Regions from separate parts of the Paenibacillus sp. EKM301P genome, predicted to be linked through region 2. Evidence: riboswitches for the same ligand, from Rfam matches in the RefSeq annotation. Region 2 holds a riboswitch; each other region holds the start of a gene.

Region 1 (3,282 bases), on a different contig from region 2:
TCTCATCGCGCACCACCTGTTGTAGTTGTTCCAGCTTCACGGATCGTGACTTGCCCCTCTAGCGAACCAGTATGTAGTTTGGCAAGCTCGTCGAGAAAGGCAATCTGGAAGCTGCCCGGCCCCAGCTTTGCGGTATGCGCTGCGGCTCGAGAAGCTGCTGCACCGTAAAATGCCAAACCTGCTGTGCCTGCGAGCAGCAGGTTGGGTTCAACTGCTGCAAAGGCACCCAACACAGAGGTCAGCAGGCAGCCTGTTCCGGTTACCTTCGTAAGCAGCGCGTCTCCGCCACTAATCAATCGTACTTCAACCCCATCGGTGATGACGTCCTCTTTTCCAGTGATGACAACCATGGTATGGAGCGTTTGCGCAGCCCGAACTGCCAGATCGACATTACTGCTGTCAGCACTGTCGCCTGCATCTACCCCTTTAATTTCTCGGGCTTCTCCGATCAGATGAGCGACTTCGGCTGCATTGCCTCGTACTAGTGAGATGTTAACCTCGTTTAGGATTCGCAGTGCTGACTCGGTTCTAAAGCTAGTCGCTCCTGCACCGACCGGATCTAACAGAACTGGAACACCGTGAGCATTCGCCGATTGTCCAGCAAGGATCATGGCATCCACCAGCTCACGGTTTAGCGTACCGATATTTAACACGACGGCGCCCGCTATTTTGGCCATATCTGCTACTTCCTCGGGTGCATAAGCCATCACCGGGGAAGCCCCTAGTGCATATAGGCCGTTGGCTGTAAAGTTGGTGACCACCACATTGGTTATATTATGAACGAGGGGGTTGCTGTTTTGTACCTTTGTCAGGAGCGCCGAATAACTTTGTTCCCATATATTCATCATGTTTATCCTCTCTCATCTATACTGATTATTCCAAGACCGTAGCGCGCATCTGGACGGGCCATTGTTCCTGCTTATAAGCCATATCCCAGAACATATATTCCAGCTGGCAGCTTAGCATAAAATGCTCAATCATCCGCTCTCGCTCGGCAGCCGTGGCGACTTTCGCCCAAGCATCCACACGCTCTCGATATTTGAAGGTTACATCTTCAATTTGGTTGCCATAGAAGCAAATCCACTCATAGAACGGATGAGACTCGTCTGGTCTTACCTCATCCATTAGCCTGCGTCCAATTTCAAGATATGTCCATGGACATGGTAGCAGCACGGCCATGATTTCCCCAAGACTACCCTCATGTGCGACGGTCAGCATATGGCGGATATAATGATGAGCGGACGGAGCGAGTGGATATCCCTGCATCTCTTCATAGGTGACACCTGCGATAGCACAAAAATTTTGATGCGGATGAACCTCGCTGTTGAGAATAAAAGAGATCTGTTCGTTAAATACAGCCATATCCTCCCGGCTCGTGCTTTTGGAGATTGCGATGCCGTAAATCCGCATGTAGGCGTTCAAATATTCAAAGTCTTGTTTTACATAGTGAATCAGCTGTTCCCTTGTTAAATTTCCTTCAGCAATACCTCTCACAAAGGGATGCTCATAAATGGCTTGAAAAATGCCATCCGCCTGCTGACGGAGCTCTTGCGAAAAACTCATTTCCCCACCTCCAACAAAAATGGAGAATAAGAAGTCCCGTAAGATACAATTCTCGGAACAATGCCAAAAAGCCGCCCCGAAAACTGGAGCGGCTTCAACATAGGTTCAATGCGCAAAAACGCCTGAAACCCTATATAGAAGGCTCCACTTTCCTACGCTAGTACGAACTAGATCAGGTTCAAAGGGTCCAAGATTCATTCTTGTCTCAGCCATAATGGCTCCCCTAGTGGACTTTCCTATTCTTTTGACTAATACTGTACATTCGTTCCTATGTTATGTCAAACTGCTTATGCCTAGTGAAGGATTAGTGAGGGTGTTGGATTACACTTTCCACGGCTTTGACCCTCACATATTCCGGTTTCCACATTGCATCCCGAATGGCTTGCTCAATATTTGGAAGGTGTGCCTGAGCTACCTGATCCTGAATTGCGGCCTTTGCTACCGCAACCGCAACCGCAAACGAAACATCACGTAATTTTCGAATATGGGGCAGCAGTGCGCCGCCAAGTTCATTCGAATCTACGGCGTTGGCAACGGCATCAGCTGCTGCGGTAAACATGGAAGGAGTGATTCGTTTGGCCTTGACCACAATTGCGCCTAGACCCAGTCCCGGGAAAACAAAGGCATTGTTCGCCTGACCAATTTCAAATTTCGTACCGTTATAGGTGACGGGCTCAAAGGGACTTCCCGTAGCAATCAATGCTTTGCCATCAGTCCATCGTATCAAATCCTCGGGTACCGCTTCAGCCAGATTGGTAGGATTGGACATGGGCATAATGATCGGGCGTTCCACATGCTTTGCCATTTCCTTGATAATCTCTTCAGAAAAGGCACCCGCTACACCGGAAGTCCCAATTAAGATTGTAGGTTTTACCTGACGGATGACCTCCAACAACGGTATTTTGCCGTCTTCCGATCGGGCCCATGAGCTGATTTCTTCCTTTTTACGCACATATGGTTTCTGATAATCGAGTACATCTTCCATATCGTCCGTTAATAGCCCGCGATAATCAAAGGCCCAAAACGACCTGAAAGAATCTTCTGCAGGAAGCCCGTCCTCGATCATAGCGCTCCGTATTTGGTCGGCGTTACCGATTCCTGCTGCCCCTGGACCAAAGACAAGTATTTTTTGTTCACGTAGCGGAATTTTGGTGACACCTACCGCCGAAACAATCGCAGCTAATGTGACTGCTCCTGTGCCCTGGATGTCATCATTGAAGGTGAGAATGTTTTGACCGTATTTCCCTATAATGTGGCGTGCGTTCACGCTGCCCACATCCTCCCAATGCAAAAGCGCTTTCGGGAATTGTGTTAACGTTTTGCTGATAAAGGTATCAATAAATTGATGATAGGCTTCTCCGCGAACTCGTTTATGGCGGTTTCCGATGTATAGCGGATCATTCAGCAGCTTCTCGTTATTCGTGCCGACATCCAGTACAATGGGCAGCACCCGCCCGGGATGAATACCTGCCGCAGCTGTATATACAGCAAGTTTGCCAATAGCAATGTTAATTCCCCCGACACCCCAGTCACCAATTCCCAAAATACTTTCTGAATCCGTCACGACGATAAGGTCAACATCCTCACTACGCAATCCGGAATTATAGAACGCCTGTCCGATACCGTTCGGATGATCTATTGATAAATATACGCCCCCGGGACGGTTGTACTCATGGCTGTATTCTTGAATGGCGGTTCCTACAGTCGGTGTGTAGACTA
Region 2 (3,282 bases):
CTAGAAAAGGAAATGATGCAAATTACAGACAAAATGGGAGAGGCTTCTCCCGAAGAGTTGGAAGTCTTGCTGGAACAGATGGGAGAAATTCAAGAGCAATTGGATATGGGGGATTTTTACCTCATTGATGTGAAGGTTGAAGAAATGGCGAATGGATTAGGTCTCTCTGCCATCGGACTGGATCGGGATGTAGCAGCACTTAGTGGTGGGCAACGGACAAAGGTGCTTCTTGCTAAGTTGCTGTTGGAAAAGCCGAATGTATTGCTGCTGGATGAGCCTACCAACTATTTGGATGTGGAGCATATAGAATGGCTTACGCGATATTTGAAGGATTATCCCTATGCTTTTATCCTCATCTCACATGATACTGAATTTATGAACCAAGTCGTTAATGTAATCTACCATCTTGAATTTGCTAAGATGACCCGCTATTCAGCTAACTATGAAAAGTTTCTTGAAATGGCGGATCTGAACAAAGCACAGCATATTGATGCATATGAGAAGCAGCAGGAATATATTAAGAAACAGGAAGATTTTATTCAGCGCAATAAAGCGCGCGCATCTACATCAGGCCGTGCAAAAAGCCGTGAAAAGCAGCTTGATCGGATCGAACGTATTGATAAGCCTGAAGAAGCTGCAAAGCCAACCTTTCAGTTCAAAGAAGCCCGTGCGAGCGGGAAAACGGTTTTTGAGGGTATTGATTTTGAAATTGGCTACACTCATGCTCTTTTGCCTAAAATGTCCATGACGATCGAACGTGGCGAAAAGATCGCAATTGTTGGCTGTAATGGTGTTGGTAAGTCTACGTTGCTCAAAACCATTCTTGGGAAAATACCTCCAATCAGCGGAAAAACCTATCAAGGGGATTTCTTGCAGCCTGCTTATTTTGAACAGGAAGTAAAGGCGGAGAAAATTACACCGATTGACGATGTATGGAATGAATTTCCGCATTTGAATCAGCATGAAGTACGAGCGCATTTGGCGCGCTGTGGTTTGAAGAATGAGCATATCACCCGGCCTTTGTCTGCGCTTAGTGGTGGAGAACAGGCTAAAGTCCGCCTTTGTAAACTGTTAATGCGTGAGAGCAACTGGGTACTGTTTGATGAGCCTACCAACCACTTGGATGTCAAAGCAAAGGATGAACTCAAACGCGCTTTGAAGGAATACAAAGGGACCGTATTGCTTGTATCCCACGAACCGGACTTTTACGAGGATTGGGTAACCAAAACGTGGAATGTAGAAGAGTGGTCTAGTAAAGTTAACTAAAATCCAGTTCTGACAGATTTAACACAAGGTGGGGTTTGCAGAATTAGGAAAATATGCTAAGCTATCTTTAGCTGATACAATAAAATAGTTACACTAGGGGAGCCGCCCATGCGGCTGAGACGAAATAAATGGATTTCGGACCCTTTGTACCTGATCTGGGTTATGCCAGCGTAGGGAAGTGAGTACTGTACAAACAAGGTAGTAGCTCTTTACTTTTGTTTGCACAGGGAACGATATACGTTTACGGATATAATAGTCCGTTCGATTTTGAACGTTTGTCAAGCCACTTCCTCTGGGAAGTGGCTTTTTGCGTTTCGTTCATCTTCATTTGTTCGAGCTTCCGTAGACGGATTTACAAATGATCTCCTTTCATTATTGCTGTTACATGTGGCTGGCTCCGTATGATATTACCCAATAGGGAGCTGCAACAATATAGTTCAGCTTATACGATTATTTTATATTTTTTAGTCCAAGTGAGGTGAAAATGAGATCGAATTACACGTAATTACGATGGAAAGTGTCTCCTGTGTGGATGTACCCAAAGTGGCTGCCGCTATTTGTCCTTATATTCATTATGTACACGCACGTTCGAAACAGAAGGGTGCCTCTGCTTTGCTTTCTTTGACTCGTAGCATGATCGAGCAGGAAGTTCCTTTGCAGCAAATTGTAGTAAATGACCGTATGGACGTAGCTTTACTTACCTTGGCAAGAGCTGTCCAGCTACCTGCTAATGGGTTATCTGTGATGGATGCGAAAAGTCTGCTTCCAGTGGGTACACGCTGTGGAGTGTCTGTACATTCCTTGGAGGAGGTGCAGACCGCTGAGCAGGGGGGAGCAGACTATGTACTATTTGGTCATGTATATGAGACCTATTGTAAGGCCGGTCTTGTACCGCGGGGTGTAGCACAGCTTGAACGCATTTGCAGATTGTCGGCCATTCCGGTGATAGCGTTGGGAGGCATACAACCTCATCATGTTCCAGAGCTCTATCATGCCGGAGCAAGCGGAATTGCGGTGATGTCTGGTATATGGGAAGCAGAGTCACCCGTTGCAGCAGCGATGGAATATAGGCGAATGGTAGATCTTGTAGTTCACGACCTGTAGCAAGAAAACGAGACGAAGGGAAAGCAGAATGCTCACCGGAGAGGAGACACGGAACATATGTCAAAGACACATACAGAGAAAAAAGCAATAGGACACGCAGAATGCTTGGTCATAGGCGGGGGTGTGATCGGCAGTGCCATTGCTTATCATGTGGCTAAGGAGGGACGAAGTACAATTATGCTGGAACGATGTATCCCCGGTGAGGGAGCATCAGGAGCAGCGGCGGGAATGCTGGCAGCGGAAAGTGAAGAGTTCTCAGACCTTGAGCTGGCACGATTTGCTCGCGCAAGTCGAGATGCATTCCCTGACCTTGTCTGTGATTTGGAGCGTTTATCGGGTATTTCAGTGGATTTTCGTACCGAAGGTTTTGTGACCCCTTTTCGTTCAGAAACAGAGGGCCAAAGGCGCTGGAATGCTGCGAATATCCGAGAGGATGATAGCCCTATTTGGTGGGATGCCAGGGAATTGGCTCGACGGATTCCGGGCTTGGCAGATCAAGTAATTGGGGCTATATACCGATCAAAGGAGACACAAGTGGCCCCTGTTCAGCTTTGCCGTGCTTATGCAGGGGCAGCTGCGGTGCTGGGAGCAACAATATGGTCTGGAACTCATGCCGAGGAACTGATCATACAGGACGGCCGAGTTTGCGGTGTGCGAACGGATAGTGGATTTTTTTCCTGCGATCAGGTCGTGATTGCCGCAGGCTTGGACAGCTTGAAATTGCTAGTACAAATTGGATTTGATTATCCTCTTTATCCAGTCAAGGGTGAAGTGGTAGCAGTCTCCTTGAAGGACCATCCGTTGGATTATACCATTTATGCCGACGATGTTTACCTCGTGCCTAAACAGAATAACGAGCTTTGGATTGGGGCTACGAGTCTTCCACATCAATATGACAAAGAGGTGACCGTA
Region 3 (3,282 bases), on a different contig from region 2:
TAATGGATTGCCCTGCAGCAAATCACCGTTATCGAACAGCATGCTGTTTCTTGTTTCACTACGCGCTTGTTGGATCAAGCTTGCTGTCCTAATCAAGCCATATTCGTTGGTTTCTTTGTCCGAATAATAATCATAATTCATGAGCGCTCCATGAATATCCGTTGTCTCCATGATCCGCAAATTCACCGTAGCGCTATCGCGAGAATTGCTAGCTGCCCAGGATGGAGCGGCTGAAAACACCAGTAGGCTACAAGCTACAACTGCTGCTGTAAACCCTTTAAACCAATTTTTACGAAATAACAAAATATACCCCTCCTCATTAAGGTGTATGCCTCATATACATACTTTTGCACATATATGTAAGCTTTGAACCCACCATTCCTATTTTAATCCAACGCCAGACAAAAGAGTAGTCATTTGCTTAAAATATTTATGAAAAAATAATTATTTTGCGTATAAAAAAAGCCAATAAATCTCCTGAAAAAGTTGGAAATTTACTGGCTTGTTCGTTTATATTGTTTCTATTTCGTCCACACCTGGCGCTCCGTTTGTTGACCCACGTACTCAATACGAGTCGGATTGACGTCTAAGATGACATAATCGGGATCATCTGGTCCGGAAAACCATTTTTTCAGAGAATCATTCCACACTTGTTTGCGTAACCCCTCATCAGCTGTAATCTGGACGGTAGCCTCCACTTCCAAGACTTCCTTCGTGCCACCCACTTCATAGCCCAGCAACAGATAAGCATTCGGATTGTCCTTTAGCTCATCCACTTTATGTGTTTTGCGATCCGTCGCCAGATGAATGTTCATTCCATCGTTAAAAAGGGCCATATAGCGTACTTTCGGTTTTCCGCCCTCAACCGTACCTAACGAGCAAAATTTGTTGTTATCCAAAGCCTTCACAATGGCTTGTTCCAGCTGACTGCGATCCAGTGTCTCCGTTTTACCCACAGTACAACAACTCCTTTTTACGAATTAGAATTCTATAGGGCTATGCCACTTGGCACCAGCTCTCCTAAACATACAGTGTAGCTGTTCTGAAAATAACATGACCGAAACAGATCTGAATGATTCATGTCCATTTTCAGATCAAAGCTCACAGTAAAAGTGTACCCTGTCGTTCGACAAATGAACCGTGAGCGCTCCCTCAAGGCTGGACAGACCTGCTTTCAAGGCATATAATCGTCGTAGTAAACCCGAATAAACGAACCCATTAAACCATACAATGCCAGGGGTGCTGGAATCGGCCGGCTGAGAGTGTGTCCCAAGACACTGACCCTTACAACCTGATCTGGGTAATGCCAGCGTAGGAATGCTTAAGCAAGATGTGCCTTTTATTAAAACAGGACATCCCTTACTTTGGTATATACAAGCGCAAGCGTCCCGGAATCTCGGGACGCTTTTTTTGTTGAAGATAAAGTTGTTGGAAAGATTGCTTCCGGCAGATGTGATTTTTGTGAAAATGGGGAATATAAACTGTCTGATTGGACGGATAACGGGTAATTAAAAAGGAGAGAACACAACGATGAAGCGCATGAAAATGTTAAGCCTGGGTCTGATCAGTCTGTGGCTCATGGCTATGACTCTGACCGCTTGCGGCGGCAATCCCCCTACATCTCAAAAGGAGGTTCCTGCTGCCGACACTTCAACGTCTACCTCGGCAAAGGGGCTCAAAGATGTTAAAGTCGTGCTCGACTGGACACCCAATACGAATCACACGGGACTCTATGTCGCCAAGGACAAAGGATTTTACGAAAAAGCAGGCTTGAATGTCCAAATTGTTCAACCAGGTTCAGGCGGAGCCGACCAAATGGTTGCTTCGAATGCTGCACCTTTTGGTATCAGCTATCAAGAAGGCGTCACTCAGGCTCGTATCCAAGGCGTACCGCTCGTATCCATCGCTGCGGTGATTCAGCATAACACCTCTGGCTTCGCAGCTCCGGTAGACCGCGGAATTAAAAGCCCGAAAGATTTCGAGGGTAAAAGCTACGGCGGCTGGGGTTCTCCTGTAGAAGAAGCGGTCATGAAATCCATCATGGATTCAGACCAAGGTGATGTGAGCAAAGTGAAAATCGTCAATATGGGCAATGCAGACTATTTTACAGCCGTGAAGCGGGATATTGACTTTGCCTGGATTTTCTACGCATGGACCGGGATTGAGGCCGAGCTTCGAGGCGAGCCCTTGGATATGCTGTATGTAAAAGATTATTCCAAAAGTCTCGATTACTATACACCTGTAATTGTGAGCAATGAACAGACGATAAAAAACGATCCTGACCTAGTCAAAGCGTTCATGGACGCTACTGCACAAGGCTATGAATACACTATCGCCCATCCAGAAGAAGCGGCGAATATCTTAACTAAAGCTGTGCCAGAGCTGGACAAAAAACTGGTACTTGCTAGCCAAAAATGGCTAAGCCCGCGTTATCAGGACGATGCCACGCAATGGGGTTTACAAAAAGCAGAGGTATGGCAAAACTACTCGGATTGGATGTATGAACGCAAGCTGCTCAGCAAACCTTTGGAAGTCGATAAGGCCTTCACAAACGACTTCTTGCCCAAGCGTTGATCATTTTGTTAAAACGCTAAATAAGACTGGACTAGAGAAGTGAACGAAGCGCCACTACGCGGACGGATGATGCTTCCCATCGCCACCGCCCCCGGATTTCTCGAATAAAGCCCTCAGCAGGGTAGAAATCCGGGGACAAAAGCGACCGTTTTGCTTGTACAGCACCATTCCGTCCAATTCGTTCTCGTTCCACTTGGTTTATTTCTCTAGTCTCATAGTATCTAAGCGCAAAAACAGGTGCGCTTATGTAGAAAATACCGTACAAAATACTGTACAACCTAGCTTTAAAACTAAGTTGCTTTTAAGGCGGTTGGTAGCGGAGCGGTTCATTTGAATCTGAAGAAGCGAAGCGGTCTCCCCACCTTAAACCACCATATCTTTTTTACTAACACTCCAATAAAGGACAGGTGAAATTCACATGGCTAATACACTGCTCAGCATTCAAGTAATCCCTAAAACACCTAATAACGAAGACTCTTACCCCTATGTAGACAAGGCGATTGAGGTCATCCAGCGTTCCGGTGTCAAACATCAGGTGAATCCATTGGATACGACCATGGAGGGCGAGCTCGACGAGTTGCTGAAAGTGGTTAAAGAAATGCACGAGGCTTTGACGGAAGCTGGAAGTCCCAGCGTCATTTCACAGATCAAAATTGCACATAACCCACAGGGTATCAGCATGAACAAGCTGACCGAGAAGTATCGCCC

What was found. A riboswitch is a leader RNA that binds a small molecule or an ion and turns the genes downstream of it on or off. The one in region 2 is predicted to bind thiamine pyrophosphate.
Region 1: another riboswitch for thiamine pyrophosphate. It lies ahead of tenA (thiaminase II); the one in region 2 lies ahead of HFD99_RS16950 (thiamine phosphate synthase).
Region 3: another riboswitch for thiamine pyrophosphate. It lies ahead of HFD99_RS21960 (ABC transporter substrate-binding protein); the one in region 2 lies ahead of HFD99_RS16950 (thiamine phosphate synthase).

The regions. Positions count from the first base shown of each region.
Region 1 covers NZ_JAALFM010000005.1:99,674-102,955, reverse strand. Annotated here, with positions in the region: gene thiD (bifunctional hydroxymethylpyrimidine kinase/phosphomethylpyrimidine kinase) at 1-6, opposite strand, end outside; gene thiM (hydroxyethylthiazole kinase) at 3-848, opposite strand; gene tenA (thiaminase II) at 874-1,563, opposite strand; TPP riboswitch at 1,696-1,798, opposite strand; gene HFD99_RS14345 (NAD-dependent malic enzyme) at 1,868-3,282, opposite strand, start outside.
Region 2 covers NZ_JAALFM010000006.1:297,761-301,042, reverse strand. Annotated here, with positions in the region: gene HFD99_RS16955 (ABC-F family ATP-binding cassette domain-containing protein) at 1-1,266, shown strand, start outside; TPP riboswitch at 1,352-1,460, shown strand; gene HFD99_RS16950 (thiamine phosphate synthase) at 1,777-2,370, shown strand; gene thiO (glycine oxidase ThiO) at 2,428-3,282, shown strand, end outside.
Region 3 covers NZ_JAALFM010000014.1:34,416-37,697, forward strand. Annotated here, with positions in the region: gene HFD99_RS21950 (bifunctional 2',3'-cyclic-nucleotide 2'-phosphodiesterase/3'-nucleotidase) at 1-303, opposite strand, end outside; gene HFD99_RS21955 (pyridoxamine 5'-phosphate oxidase family protein) at 522-956, opposite strand; TPP riboswitch at 1,226-1,335, shown strand; gene HFD99_RS21960 (ABC transporter substrate-binding protein) at 1,531-2,574, shown strand; gene HFD99_RS21965 (MTH1187 family thiamine-binding protein) at 2,993-3,282, shown strand, end outside.